3 regions of the Nonomuraea sp. NPDC049269 genome follow, and region 3 is predicted to be linked to each of the others. Evidence: riboswitches for the same ligand, from Rfam matches in the RefSeq annotation. Region 3 holds a riboswitch; each other region holds the start of a gene.

Evidence for each region. Region 3 has a riboswitch for glycine ahead of ACGFNP_RS00655 (serine hydroxymethyltransferase). Riboswitches for the same ligand answer to the same signal wherever they lie in the genome.
Region 1: linked by a shared signal. The riboswitch ahead of gcvP (aminomethyl-transferring glycine dehydrogenase) and the one ahead of ACGFNP_RS00655 (serine hydroxymethyltransferase) in region 3 are both predicted to bind glycine.
Region 2: linked by a shared signal. The riboswitch ahead of gcvT (glycine cleavage system aminomethyltransferase GcvT) and the one ahead of ACGFNP_RS00655 (serine hydroxymethyltransferase) in region 3 are both predicted to bind glycine.

The regions. Positions count from the first base shown of each region.
Region 1 covers NZ_JBICSO010000001.1:425,833-430,251, reverse strand. The annotation lists gene ACGFNP_RS02070 (MerR family transcriptional regulator) at 1-153, shown strand, start outside; gene ACGFNP_RS02065 (bifunctional nuclease family protein) at 263-733, shown strand; gene ACGFNP_RS02060 (MerR family transcriptional regulator) at 882-1,502, shown strand; glycine riboswitch at 1,537-1,631, shown strand; gene gcvP (aminomethyl-transferring glycine dehydrogenase) at 1,787-4,419, shown strand, end outside.
Region 2 covers NZ_JBICSO010000003.1:161,241-165,659, forward strand. The annotation lists gene ACGFNP_RS18465 (aldehyde dehydrogenase family protein) at 1-1,112, shown strand, start outside; gene ACGFNP_RS18470 (3-oxoacyl-ACP reductase) at 1,117-1,881, shown strand; gene ACGFNP_RS18475 (gamma-glutamyl-gamma-aminobutyrate hydrolase family protein) at 1,894-2,583, shown strand; glycine riboswitch at 2,679-2,776, shown strand; gene gcvT (glycine cleavage system aminomethyltransferase GcvT) at 2,906-3,991, shown strand; gene gcvH (glycine cleavage system protein GcvH) at 3,988-4,377, shown strand.
Region 3 covers NZ_JBICSO010000001.1:130,328-134,746, reverse strand. The annotation lists gene ACGFNP_RS00665 (pentapeptide repeat-containing protein) at 1-556, shown strand, start outside; gene ACGFNP_RS00660 (alpha/beta fold hydrolase) at 649-1,539, shown strand; partial or broken gene ACGFNP_RS00655 (serine hydroxymethyltransferase) at 1,586-1,999, opposite strand; glycine riboswitch at 2,207-2,305, opposite strand; gene ACGFNP_RS00650 (nitroreductase) at 2,334-3,047, opposite strand; gene ACGFNP_RS00645 (DUF4863 family protein) at 3,058-3,567, opposite strand; gene ACGFNP_RS00640 (IclR family transcriptional regulator C-terminal domain-containing protein) at 3,651-4,419, shown strand, end outside.

The DNA of each region.
Region 1 (4,419 bases), 300 kb from region 3:
CTGGTGGAGCAGACGATCGCGCCGATACTCAAACGACGGGCCCCAGGGGCCATCGGAGAGGCCGACGAGGCCGCCAGGGAGCTGTCGGCGTTGCTGCTCGACCTGCATGCCTCTCTCGTCCGCACGGGCGTGCGAACCGTTCTAGGCCGATGACCGGACCAGCGGGACATACAAGGCCCCTCGGGTGTTACGTTGAAATGCAGAAGCGGACCGGCCAAATAGCTGTGCCGGGGTCGCCGACCAGTCGAATATGGAGCAGCCCGTGTTGCAGATGGAGGTCGTGGGTGTTCGCGTAGAGATGCCCACAAATCAGCCGATCGTCTTGCTCAAGGAGGCACACGGGGAGAGGTTCCTGCCGATTTGGATTGGGATGACCGAAGCCACGGCCATCGCGCTGGCCCAAGCGGAGGAGCCTCCAGCCCGTCCGCTCACGCACGACCTGTTCAGGGACGTGCTGAGCGCTCTTGGCGTGGGTCTGCGCGCGGTCAACATCGTTGCGCTGCGTGACGGGATCTTCTTCGCCGATCTGGTGTTCTCCAACGGCGTAGAGGTGAGCGCGCGCCCGTCCGACTCGATCGCGCTCGCGCTCCGCACCGGAGCGCGTATCTTCGCCAGCGAAGAAGTCGTCCAGGAAGCCGGGGTGATCATCCCGGACGACCAGGAGGATGAGGTGGAGAAGTTCAGGGAGTTCCTTGACACGATCACCCCCGAAGACTTTGGCCGGGCGGGGTAGGTATTTCAGTGCATTTACGCTTCACGACGCGCCGAGCCGGATCGTTGACTGCGCATGGTCACGGTCCTACGGTGCAAGTGAAACCCGTGGTCGCGCTTTTACGAACCCCCAGATCAGGCCACGGGATGAGAGAAAGCCGGAGGTCCGCGTGGCGGTCAGCAGCGGCGAGGGAAAGACGACCGGCCAGGAAGATCCGGTGCGGCGTGAGAGTGCGCGGCAGCGTGCCGGAGAGCAGGGGCTGCTCTTCGACGAGCAGCCCGCGTCGCTGCCGGCAGACATCGGATACCGTGGCCCGACGGCGTGCGCGGCGGCCGGCATCACCTACCGGCAGCTCGATTACTGGGCGCGCACGGAGCTGGTCCAGCCGACGATAAGAGCCGCGCACGGCTCGGGCTCGCAGCGGCTCTACAGCTTCCGCGACATCCTGGTGCTCAAGGTCGTCAAGCGGCTCCTCGACACCGGAGTCTCCCTCCAGCAGATCCGTACGGCCGTACAACATCTGCGTGACCGCGGGGTGGGCGACCTCGCGCAGATCACGCTCATGAGTGACGGCGTCAGCGTCTATGAGTGCACCTCGGCCGACGAGGTGATCGATCTGCTCCAGGGCGGCCAGGGCGTGTTCGGCATCGCGCTCGGCCGGGTCTGGCGGGAGGTCGAGGGCTCCCTCGCGGAGCTGCCGGGGGAAAGGGCGGCGGTCGAGGACAGCGTCCCGGCCGACCACCCCGCTGACGAGCTGGCCCAGCGGCGGCGCGCGCGCCGCATAGGGTAGCAATTGGGTAGTAACCTGTAGAGCGCAAGGCTGATAACCCCATGCGGGAGAGTCCCCGGGCTGGTTCCCGGGGCGCCGAAGGAGCAACCCTCCCCGGAATCTCTCAGGCACCTGTACCGCGCGGGGTAGGCAACTCTGGAAAGCAGGTGCGCCCGCCAGGCGCACCTCACCGACGGTGCAAGCCCACATGGGGTGAAGCTCTCAGGTCGCCATGACAGAGGGGGAGATCCGGCACTCGCCCGCGCCCTGGCGCCGGTCTCCAAAGCCCTCGGGAGGCACCTCGCATGACCGATCTGTCAGTTCCGCCGTTCTCGACCCGGCACATCGGCCCGTCCGAACCCGAGCAGCAGCGCATGCTCGAGGCCGTGGGCTTCGAGTCCGTGGCCGACCTGGTGGCGGTGGCCGTCCCGGAGTCCATCAGGATCAAGGACCGGCTCGCCCTGCCCGCCGCGGCCAGTGAGACCGAGGTCATCGCCGAGCTGCGGGCCATCGCGGGCCGCAACCGGGTGCTCACCTCGATGATCGGCCTGGGCTACCACGACACGATCACCCCTGCGGTGATCCGCCGCAACCTGCTGGAGAACCCGGGCTGGTACACCGCCTACACCCCCTACCAGCCGGAGATCTCGCAGGGCCGCCTGGAGGCGCTGCTCAACTTCCAGACCGTCGTCACCGACCTGACCGGACTCGCCGTCGCGGGCGCCTCGCTGCTCGACGAGAGCACGGCCGCCGCCGAGGCGATGACACTGGCCAGGCGCGCGGGCAAGTCCAAGAGCCAGGTGTTCGTCGTCGACGCCGACGCGCTGCCCCAGACCAAGACGGTGCTGGCCACCCGCGCCGAGCCGCTGGGCATCACGCTCGTGGAGGACACGCTCGACGGCGAACTGCCCGAGTGCTTCGGCGTGCTCGTCCAGTACCCGGGCGCCTCCGGCCGGCTGCGCGACTTCCGCGCCGTGGCCGAGCGGGCGCACGCGGCGGGCGCGCTCGTCGTGGCCGCCGCCGACCTGCTCGCGCTCACCCTGGTCACCGCGCCCGGCGAGCTCGGCGCCGACATCGCGATCGGCTCCTCGCAGCGCTTCGGCGTGCCGTTCGGCTTCGGCGGGCCGCACGCCGCCTACATGTCCGTACGCGAGGGACTGCAGCGGCAGATGCCCGGCCGCCTCGTGGGCGTCTCCGTCGACGCCGACGGCGCGCCCGCCTACCGGCTGGCGCTGCAGACCCGCGAGCAGCACATCAGGCGCGAGAAGGCCACCAGCAACATCTGCACCGCGCAGGTCCTGCTCGCCGTCATCGCCGGCATGTACGCCGTCTACCACGGGCCCGACGGGCTGCGCCGCATCGCCGCCCGCGTCCACCGGCACGCCGCGGCGCTGGCCGAGTGCCTGCGCCGGGGCGGCGTCGAGGTCGTGCACCGCGAGTTCTTCGACACCGTGCTGGCCAGGGTGCCCGGCCGGGCCGCCGAGGTCGTACGGCAGGCCGCCGAACGCGGCGTCAACGTGTGGCAGGCCGACGCCGACCACGTCTCGGTGGCCTGCGACGAGAAGACCACGGCGGCCGACCTCGAGCAGGTCGCCGCCGCCTTCGGCGCCAGTGGGCCGGTGGCCGGCCTCCTCGCCGACGAGGGACTGGACACGCTGCCCGGCTCGCTGACCCGCGAGTCCGGCTACCTCAGCCACCCCGTCTTCCACAGCCACCACTCCGAGACCGCGATGCTGCGCTACCTGCGCAGGCTCCAGGACAAGGACATCGCGCTCGACCGCTCCATGATCCCGCTCGGCTCCTGCACGATGAAGCTGAACGCGACCACCGAGATGGAGCCGATCACCTGGCCGGAGTTCGCCGGGATCCACCCCTACGCGCCCACCGCGCAGGCCGAGGGCTACCGCCACCTCATCGAGACCCTGGAGGAGTGGCTGGCCGAGGTGACCGGCTACGACGCGGTCTCCATCCAGCCGAACGCCGGCTCCCAGGGCGAGTTCGCCGGGCTGCTCGCGATCCGGGCCTACCACCGCGACCACGGCGACGACCACCGCGACATCTGCCTGATCCCGTCCTCCGCGCACGGCACGAACGCGGCCAGCGCCGTCATGGCCGGCATGCGCGTCGTGGTCGTGGCCTGCGACTCCGAGGGCAACGTGGACCTGGCCGACCTCGACGCCAAGATCGACAAGCACCGTGACGGGCTGGCCGCGATCATGCTCACCTACCCGTCGACGCACGGCGTCTTCGAGGAGACGATCACCGAGGTCTGCGCCAAGGTGCACGACGCGGGCGGCCAGGTGTACGTCGACGGGGCCAACCTCAACGCGCTGGTCGGGCTGGCCAAGCCGGGCGAGTTCGGCGCCGACGTCTCCCACCTCAACCTGCACAAGACGTTCTGCATCCCGCACGGCGGCGGCGGCCCCGGCGTCGGCCCGGTCGCGGTCCGCGGCCACCTCGCCGCCTACCTGCCGGGCCACCCGCTGCGCGCCGGCTCGCCCGTCGGCGCGGTCTCCGCGGCCCCCTACGGCTCGGCGGGCATCCTGCCGATCTCCTGGGCGTACGTCAGGATGATGGGCGGCGACGGCCTGGCCGCGGCCACCGAGCAGGCGATCCTGTCGGCCAACTACCTGGCGCGGCGGCTGGCCCCGCACTACCCGGTGCTCTACACCGGGCGCGGCGGGCTGGTGGCCCACGAGTGCATCGTCGACCTGCGGCAGATCACCAAGGAGACCGGCGTCACGGTCGACGACGTGGCCAAGCGGCTCATCGACTACGGCTTCCACGCGCCGACCATGTCGTTCCCGGTCGCCGGCACGCTGATGATCGAGCCGACCGAGAGCGAGGATCTGGCCGAGCTCGACCGGTTCGTGGACGCGATGGTCGCCATCAGGGGCGAGATCGCGCGGGTCGCGTCGGGCGACTACGACCGCGCCGA
Region 2 (4,419 bases), on a different contig from region 3:
CCCGCTGGGAGGCGGGCGCGGTACGCGACGTGCTGCACTTCTACGCCGCCGCGCCCGAACGCAACCACGGCAAGCAGATCCCGGTGCCCGGCGGGGTGGACATCACGTTCCAGGAGCCGCTGGGCGTGGTGGGCGTGATCGTGCCGTGGAACTTCCCGATGCTCATCATGAGCTGGGGTGTCGCCCCGGCGCTCGCGGCGGGCAACACGGTGATCGTCAAGCCCGCCGAATGGACCCCGCTGACCGCACTGAGGCTGGCCGAGCTGGGCCTCGCCGCGGGCCTCCCCGAGGGGGTGCTCCAGGTGCTGCCTGGGGCAGGGGAGGTGGCGGGGGCCCGCCTGGTCGAGCACCCGGGGGTTGCCAAGATCGTGTTCACCGGCTCGACCGAGGTGGGCAAGCAGATCGCCGCCAAGGCGGCGGCCCAGGTCAAGCGCATCACCCTCGAACTAGGCGGCAAAAACGCAAATATCGTTTTTGCAGACTCGGATCTCGAAAAAGCGGCGAAAACCGCGCCCTATGCCGTCTTCGATAACTCTGGCCAGGACTGCTGTGCCCGGTCGCGGATCCTGGTGCAGGCCGAGGTCTACGACGAGTTCCTGGAGCGGCTGGTGCCGGCCGTGCGGAACGTCAAAGTCGGCGACCCGCTCGACGAGAGCACCGAGATGGGCCCGCTGATCAGCGCCGAACATCTGGACCGGGTGCGCGGTTTCATCGACGGCCCTCCCTACCTCCAGGGCGACTGCCCGCAGGGCAAGGGGTTCTGGTTCCCGCCCACGGTCCTGACGTCGGCGGTCACCGACCGGGCGTTCACCGAGGAGGTCTTCGGGCCGGTGGTGTCGGTGGTGCCGTTCGCGGACGAGGCGGAGGCCGTACGCATCGCCAACGACACGCGCTACGGCCTGAGCGGCTCCATCTGGACCCGCGACGTCGGCCGGGCGCTGCGCGTCGCGCGGGCCGTGGAGGCCGGGGCGCTGTCGGTGAACTCGCATTCGTCGGTCCGCCACTGGACGCCGTTCGGTGGCTTCAAGGAGTCCGGCCTCGGCCGGGAGCTGGGCCCGGACGCCCTCTCGGCGTTCACCGAGACCAAGAACGTCTTCATCTCAACGGAGTGAGCACATGCAGCGTTTGCACAACCGCGTCGCCGTGATCACCGGGGCGGCCGGCGGGATCGGCCTGGCCACCGCGCGCCGGTTCGCCGAGGAGGGCGCCAAGGTGGTCTGCGCCGACGTCGACGAGGAGGCGGGCACCAAGGCCGCCTCCGAGGTGGGCGGGATCTTCGTCAAGGTCGACGTGACCAGCGAGGAGGACGTCGTCCGGATGTTCCAGACGGCGTTCGACACCTATGGCTCCGTCGACATCGCGTTCAACAACGCGGGCATCTCGCCGCCCGATGACGACTCGATCCTGGAGACCGGCATCGAGGCGTGGCGGCGGGTGCAGGAGGTGAACCTGACCAGCGTCTACCTCTGCTGCAAGCACGCGATCCCGTACATGCGGCGCCAGGGGAAGGGCTCGATCATCAACACCGCGTCGTTCGTGGCGGTGATGGGCTCGGCGACGTCGCAGATCTCCTACACCGCCTCGAAGGGCGGGGTGCTGGCGATGTCGCGCGAGCTCGGCGTCCAGTTCGCGCGTGAGGGGATCCGGGTGAACGCGCTGTGCCCGGGGCCGGTCAACACGCCGCTGCTGCGGGAGCTGTTCGCGAAGGACCCCGAGCGGGCGGCGCGGCGCCTGGTGCACGTGCCGGTGGGACGCTTCGCCGAGGCGTCCGAGATCGCGGCTGCGGTGGCGTTCCTGGCCAGCGACGACGCCTCGTTCATCACCGGATCGGAGTTTCTCGTCGATGGGGGTATTTCGAGTGCGTACGTCACCCCTCTGTAGCAAGGGGATGTCGTGAAGCGGCCTGTCATCGGGATCACGTCCTATGTGGAGCCTGCCCGGTTCACCGTGTGGGACATGCCGGTCGCCCTGTTGCCGTACATGTACGTGGAGCAGGTGGTCCGGGCCGGCGGGCAGCCGGTGATCCTGCCGCCCGCCGGGGAGCCCGCCGAGCTGGTGGGACGGCTGGACGGGCTGATCCTGGCCGGTGGAGGCGACGTCTCGCCCGACCGGTATGGGCAGGAGCCGGATGAGCGGACCGGCTATATCCGGAAATTTCGCGATGCGGCGGAGTTTGCGGTGCTTGAGGCCGCTCTTGAAGCCGACGTGCCCTATCTCGGGATATGTCGGGGGATGCAGGTGCTCAACGTCGCGCTCGGCGGGACGTTGCACCAGCATCTGCCCGACGTGGTCGGACACACCGGGCACTCCCCCGCACCCGGCCAGTTCGGCCAGCTCCCCGTACGACCCGTGGCGGGCACCCGCGTCGCCAAGGCGCTCGGGGCCGTGCCGGAGGACGTGCCGCACTACCACCACCAGGCCGTCGATCGGCTCGCTCCCGGGCTGGCCCTGGCCGCCGTGGCCGATGACGGCACGATCGAGGCGGTGGAGCTGGAGTCCCGGACGTTCGCCGTGGCCGTGCAGTGGCATCCGGAGGCGGCGAAGGACTGCGCGCTGTTCGAGGCACTCATCGCCGCCTGCTGAACGCTCGCGCCGCCGCCAGGCCCGTTCGCCATGAAATGGCGGGATCCGCACGCGACAACTCCCCCATAACGGCACTAGGCTTGCCGCATCACCGACGAAACCGTGCGGGAGAGCGTCCTGGCATCCGGCCAGGACCCCTGAAGGAGCAAGCCCTCCCCGCGAACCTCTCAAGGTAAAGGACCGCACGGACGAGGTGTCCTCTGGAAAGCAGGCCTGGCGGCCTCGCCGAAGGTGAAAGTCCGGCAAAATCCGGGCGAAGCTCTCAGGCACCGATGACAGAGGGGGAGGATCCCTGCATCCGATCCTGCCCTGAGGTGCGCATATGTCACGTCCCACACCGCTTCGAGACGTCCATGAGAGCCTCGGCGCGACCCTGACCGATTTCGCCGGGTGGCTGATGCCGCTCCGCTACGGCAGCGAGTCCGCCGAGCACAACGCCGTCCGCCAGGCGGCCGGGCTGTTCGACCTCTCCCACATGGGCGAGATCTTCGTGACCGGGCCGCAGGCCGGCGAGGCGCTCGACTACGCGTTGGTGGGACACCTGTCGGCACTCGCGCCCGGCCGGGCCCGCTACACCATGATCGTGAACGAGCGTGGCGGGGTGCTGGACGACCTGATCGTCTACCGGCTGGGGGACGAGGAGTTCATGGTTGTGGCTAACGCCTCCAACTATGAAAAAGTCGGGGAAGAGCTGAAAAATCGCGCCAAGTCGTACAACGCGGTGGTTGAGGATCGCTCGGAGCAGTACGCGCTGATCGCCGTGCAGGGGCCGCGCGCGCAGGAGATCCTCGCCACGCTCACCGACGCCGACCTCGCCGGGCTGAAGTACTACGCGGGCCTGCCCGGTCTGGTCGACGGGCGGCAGGCGCTCATCGCGCGCACGGGCTACACGGGTGAGGATGGTTTCGAGCTGTTCGTGGCCAACCAGGACGCCGTGCCGCTCTGGCACGCGCTGACCGAGGCCGGCCGTACGCACGGGCTGCGACCGGCGGGTCTGTCCAGCCGTGACACGCTCAGGCTCGAAGCAGGCATGCCGCTGTACGGCAACGAGCTCGGCGTGGAGCTGACCCCGTTCGACGCGGGGCTGGGCAGAGTGGTGAAATTCGACAAGCCGGGCGACTTCGTCGGCAGGTCGGCGCTGGAGGCGGTCAAGGACACGCCACCACGGCGCCGGCTCGTCGGCCTGGTCGCGCGGGGGCGCCGGGTGCCACGCCATGGATACCCGGTGACCAAGGACGGCGCCGTCGTCGGCGAGGTCACCAGCGGGGCTCCCTCCCAGACTCTGGGCAAACCCATCGCGATGGCCTACGTCGACCACGGGGCCGAGGCAGGTCTGGCCGTGGACATCCGGGGCAGCCATGAACCTATGGACCTCATTGAGCTGCCCTTCTACAGGAGGAACAAGTGAGCAACATCCCTGACGACCTGAGCTACACCAAAGAGCACGAGTGGGTCGCCGGCCTCGACGACGGCATCACCGTGACCATCGGCATCACGGCCTACGCGGCCGAGGCGCTGGGTGATGTCGTCTACGTGCAGCTCCCCGAAGCCGGCTCGACCGTCGAGGCGGGCGACTCCGTGGGCGAGGTCGAGTCGACCAAGTCGGTGAGTGAGATCTACACCCCCGTCGGCGGCGAGGTCGTCGAGGTCAACCAGGCGGTCGTGGACGACCCGTCGCTGGCCAACAGCGACCCCTACGGTGACGGCTGGATGTTCCGCGTGCGCGTGGAAGGCGACCCCGAGGACCTGCTCTCCGCCGAGGAGTACTCGGCGCTCACCTCAGGCGAGTCCTGATCCACCCGCCGGGGTCCTGCCGGACCCCGGCCCTTCTGAAGG
Region 3 (4,419 bases):
CCAGATGTTCGCGGTGTTCCCGGTCGTGCGGCAGCTCCACGAGCTGATGTGGTACCTGACCGAGGCGCTGACCCTCGCCCCGGCCCGCGAGCTCTACGACGAACTCCGCGCCGCCCTCGACGAGACCGGACGGCTCAGCCGCGGCGACGCCGACGACCTCCTGGTCCTGGACGTGCCCGCGCACCGGCAGGCCGTCAACACGCTGCTGCTGCGGACGAGCGAGCTCGCACGCGCCGGATCCCCGCGCCGCAAGAACCGCAGGGGCGCCGACCTCATCGGAGCCAAGCTCAAGGGCGCCGACCTGCGGGCCGCCGACCTCAGAGGGGCCTACCTCATCGGCGCCGACCTCAGGGGCGCCGACCTGCGGCTGGCCGACCTGATCGGCGCCGACCTGCGAGGCACCGAACTCGGCGGAGCCGACCTCACCGGCAGCATCTTCCTCACCCAGCCGCAGCTCAACGCGGCCAAGGGCGACGGCGCCACGAAGCTGTCGCCCACCCTCACCCGCCCGGCCCACTGGTCGGCCCCCGACCGGCCACGGCGGGCAACCCGCTAGCGCCCCAGCCGAACCCGATGGCGCCTCATCGGCGCCTTCTACGGCGTAGAGTGACTTCTACAGTGTAGAAAACGGAGGCTATGGTGCAGACAGTGAAGGTTCCCGGGGCGCGGCTGTACACCGAGATCGCCGGCGAAGGCCCGCCCTTGGTGCTGGTCTCCGGCGGCGGCGGAGACGCCGGCATGTACGAGGACGCGGTGCCCCCGCTGGCCGAGCGGTTCACAGTGATCACGTTCGACCGGCGGGGCAACTCACGCAGCCCGCTGGTGGAACCGGACGCGTCCCTCACGGTGTCTCGGCAGGCGGCCGACGTGGTCGCCATCCTGGATCACTATGGCATCGACCGTGCCTTCGTCTTCGGCAACAGCGCCGGGGCGATCATCACGGTGGAGCTCCTGATCCGCCACGCCGACCGGCTGCGCGGCGCGGTCGTCCACGAACCGCCACTGGTCGGAGTCCTGCCCGATGGCCGGGACAGTCCCGAGCAGCGCGCCTTCGACGAGTTGGCCGGCATCGCCGAGCGGGAGGGGCCCATGCAGGGGTTCGCCGCGTTCTCGGTCATGACCCTGCCCAAGGCGCCGCGGCTGTTCACCAACCCGACCGGGCGGGCCGTGACCGCCGGCGCTCTGCGGGTGGCGATGGGCGGCGCCGCGCTGGCCCGCCGGGTGACCGGCCGCCGGCCGAGCGGGATGTTCCGGCTCATGGGCAACGTCGACATCCTGCTCACCCGCGAGCTACCCGTATTCATGTCCTACCAGCCCGACCTGAAGGCCCTGGAGACGGTCACGATCCCGTGGTGCCTGGCCACCGGCCACGACAGCGTGGGCCGCCCCTACTACCGGCCCGCGCACGTCCTGAGCGAGCGCTTCGGGGTGCCGTGCGAGGAGTTCCCCGGCGGGCACACCCCGTACCAGACCCACCCACGGGAGTTCGCCGACCTCCTCACCACGATCCTGGACGGCTTCGACCCCCCGAAGACCTGACGCCAGGCGGGGGGCCGAGTACAGCAGAGTGCTCGGAGCGGTCGCTTCACAAGTTCGGGTAGAGCGGGAATTTCGCCGTCAGGATGGCGATCCGGGAGCGCAGGTCGGCCAGTAGCCGGCCGGTGGGCGGGGTGACCAGGGTGGTCGCGATGATGTCGGCGACCTCGGCGAACTCCGCGGGGCCGAATCCGCGTGTGGCGAGCGCCGGCGTGCCGATGCGCAGACCGGAGGAGATCATCGGAGGCCGCGGGTCGAACGGGACGGCGTTGCGGTTGACGGTGATGCCCGCAGCGTGCAGCCGGTCCTCGGCCTGGCGTCCGTCGAGGTCGGAGTGGCGCAGGTCGACAACGAGGAGGTGAACCTGGGTACCGCCGGTCAGTACGGAGATGCCGGCCGCGCGGACGTCGTCGGCGAGCAGCCGTTCGACGAGGACGCGAGCGCCATCGAGGGTGCGGCGACGGCCCGGTAGATCTCCGGGTCGAGCTCGGCCAGGGACTGGTTGTGGGCACTCGACATGGTGGAGGCTCCTCCCTCGGTCAGGCGCCGCTCGGTCGCGGCGCCACGGCTGGGTGACCTCCCCGCTCTGTCATCGGTACCTGAGAGTTTCACCGCGTGAACGGTTTGCACCATGGGTGCAGGACCGGGGTCCTGGCTTTTCAGAGTTCGCCTCGCCGGAGCGGTCATGGGGCCTGAGAGTTTCTGGGGAGAGTTGCTCCTTCGGCGCCTCGCCGCGACAGGCAGGCGAGGGCTCTCCCGCTCCGGTGGAAACGGCGCGATATTCAGTTGGTTAGGAACTATGCGAGTTCATCACTATAGAAGGTGCTGAAGGAACTGACCGGTTCTCGCGGGGTGCGGTGCCGATTGAGGTGGTGGTCGGGGTCGGCATGCCCCAGTGCGAGCCCGCAGACGATGAGGTGGTCCTCGGGTATGCGCAGGTGTTCGCGCAGCACCGGATAGAAGTCGATGAACGACGCCTGCGAGCAGGTGTCCAGACCTGCCTCCCGCGCCGCGAGCATGAGCGCCTGCAGGAACAGGCCGGCGTCCACGAGTGCCCCCAAGAGGGGGTGCCGGCTGACGGTGAGGATGATCCCGACCGGTGCGCCGAAGAATTCGTAGTTGCGCCGGTGATGGCTGAGCCTGCCCGCCGTGTCCTCCGGGCTGAACCCGAGCGTGTCGCGGTACAGCCCCTCCCCGAAACGGCGTCGTCGTGACCGGTACGGCTCCGCCCACTCGTCGGGCCGGGGCTGGTACGGGTATTCGGTCTCCGGCACCCGCTCGCCGTCGTCGTGCGCGCGGAGGACCGCGGCGCTGAGGCGACGCTTGGCCGCACCGGTGATGACGTGCACGTGCCAGGGTTGGGTGTTGGCGTTGCTGGCCGAACGAGCGGCCAGGGCCAGCAGCCGGTCGATCTCGGCCCGCGGAACGGCCTTCGGCAGGAAGGCACGCACGCTACGACGGCCGAGCAGCGCCTCCTCGACTGTCGCCGCGGACATCGTCAGTTCGTCCACGGGTCGCATGTCAGGCGGCGGGCGGGGTGATGTCGTACGAGATGCGCCCGGCGGGCAGGTAGAACAGGGCGATCAGCGCGCCCCCTTTGACCTCGGGGTAGTGGTGGCTGCTGGGCCCGGGCGCGGTCCAGCCCGCGCCCGTCCATCCTCGCGGGCCGATGAGCCGGGCGCCGGGGTCGAGCGGGACGACGACGTTGAGCTCGCCGTAGGGATGCTGATGGTACTGCCCGCGGTAGGGCTCCTGGCTGTCCATGTACACGGCCGTGATGCTGAAGTAGTTCAGTTCCTCGCTCGGTTCGGCGATCCGGCTGCGCCGGTACTTGGGGCCGTCGACTTCGATGTTGGCCGCCCATCCGTCACGGACGCCGTCGATGATCATGCGAGCGAGGTCGTCGTACAACGGCGTGCCCGGGCCGTAGGTCTCGTTGAGCCAGATCTCGAGGTCCTCGCCGGCGGTGCGGTTCTTGATCTCGTCGAGGAACGGGATGCTGCGCTCGATCAGGTCTTGCGGGGAGGTCATGGAAACTCCTTTCGTTCGATTGCCGCACAGAGGTTCAACGGATACTGTGAGGCGGAGCTGTGGTGATCGGGAGGGATAGCGGCATGGGACGTCTGGCGGACAAGGACCGCGCGGAGCGGCAGGAACGTCAGCTCGCGAACGCGCCGAACGCGGCGGACTTCTCCGAGGCGCTGGCCCGGGGTCTGGCGGTGCTGTCGGCGTTCGGGCCCGACCGGCGGCGTCTCACACAGGCCGACCTCGCGCGCGAGCTGGACCTGTCGCGGGCGACGGTGCGGCGGGCGGTTCTGACGCTGGAGCATCTCGGCTTTCTCGTGATGGACGGCCGCGCGTACGAGCTCACACCGCGAGTTCTCCGTCTGGCCAGCGGCTATCTCACATCGAATGTGGCAGGCGTGATCATGCAGCCGGTGTGCGACCGGATCTGCGGGGAGTTGGGCGAGGCGTGTTCCGTCGCGGTGCTCGACGGCCCGGACGCCGTGATGATCGCCCGTTCCGTGCCGAACCGGTTGCTCCAGATCGGCAGCGGGATCGGCTACCGCACCCCGGCCGCGATCTCCTCGCTGGGCAAGGTGCTTCTCGCGCACCTGCCGCCGGAAGAACGCGCGGCCAAGCTGGCGGAGGTCCCCGACGCTCCCTCCGGTGAGGTTCTCGACCGCGTCCTGCGCGACGGCTACAGCTACGTGGCCGACGACGTGGAACGCGGCGCCCACTCGATCGCCGTGCCGCTGCGCCGCTGGGACGACCGTACGATCGCCGCACTCCACGTCGGATGCCGGATCGAGCAGATCTCTCCGGAGGTCATGCACGGCGACGTCCTCAAGGTCTTGAGGGAAGCCGCCGAGGAGCTTCACC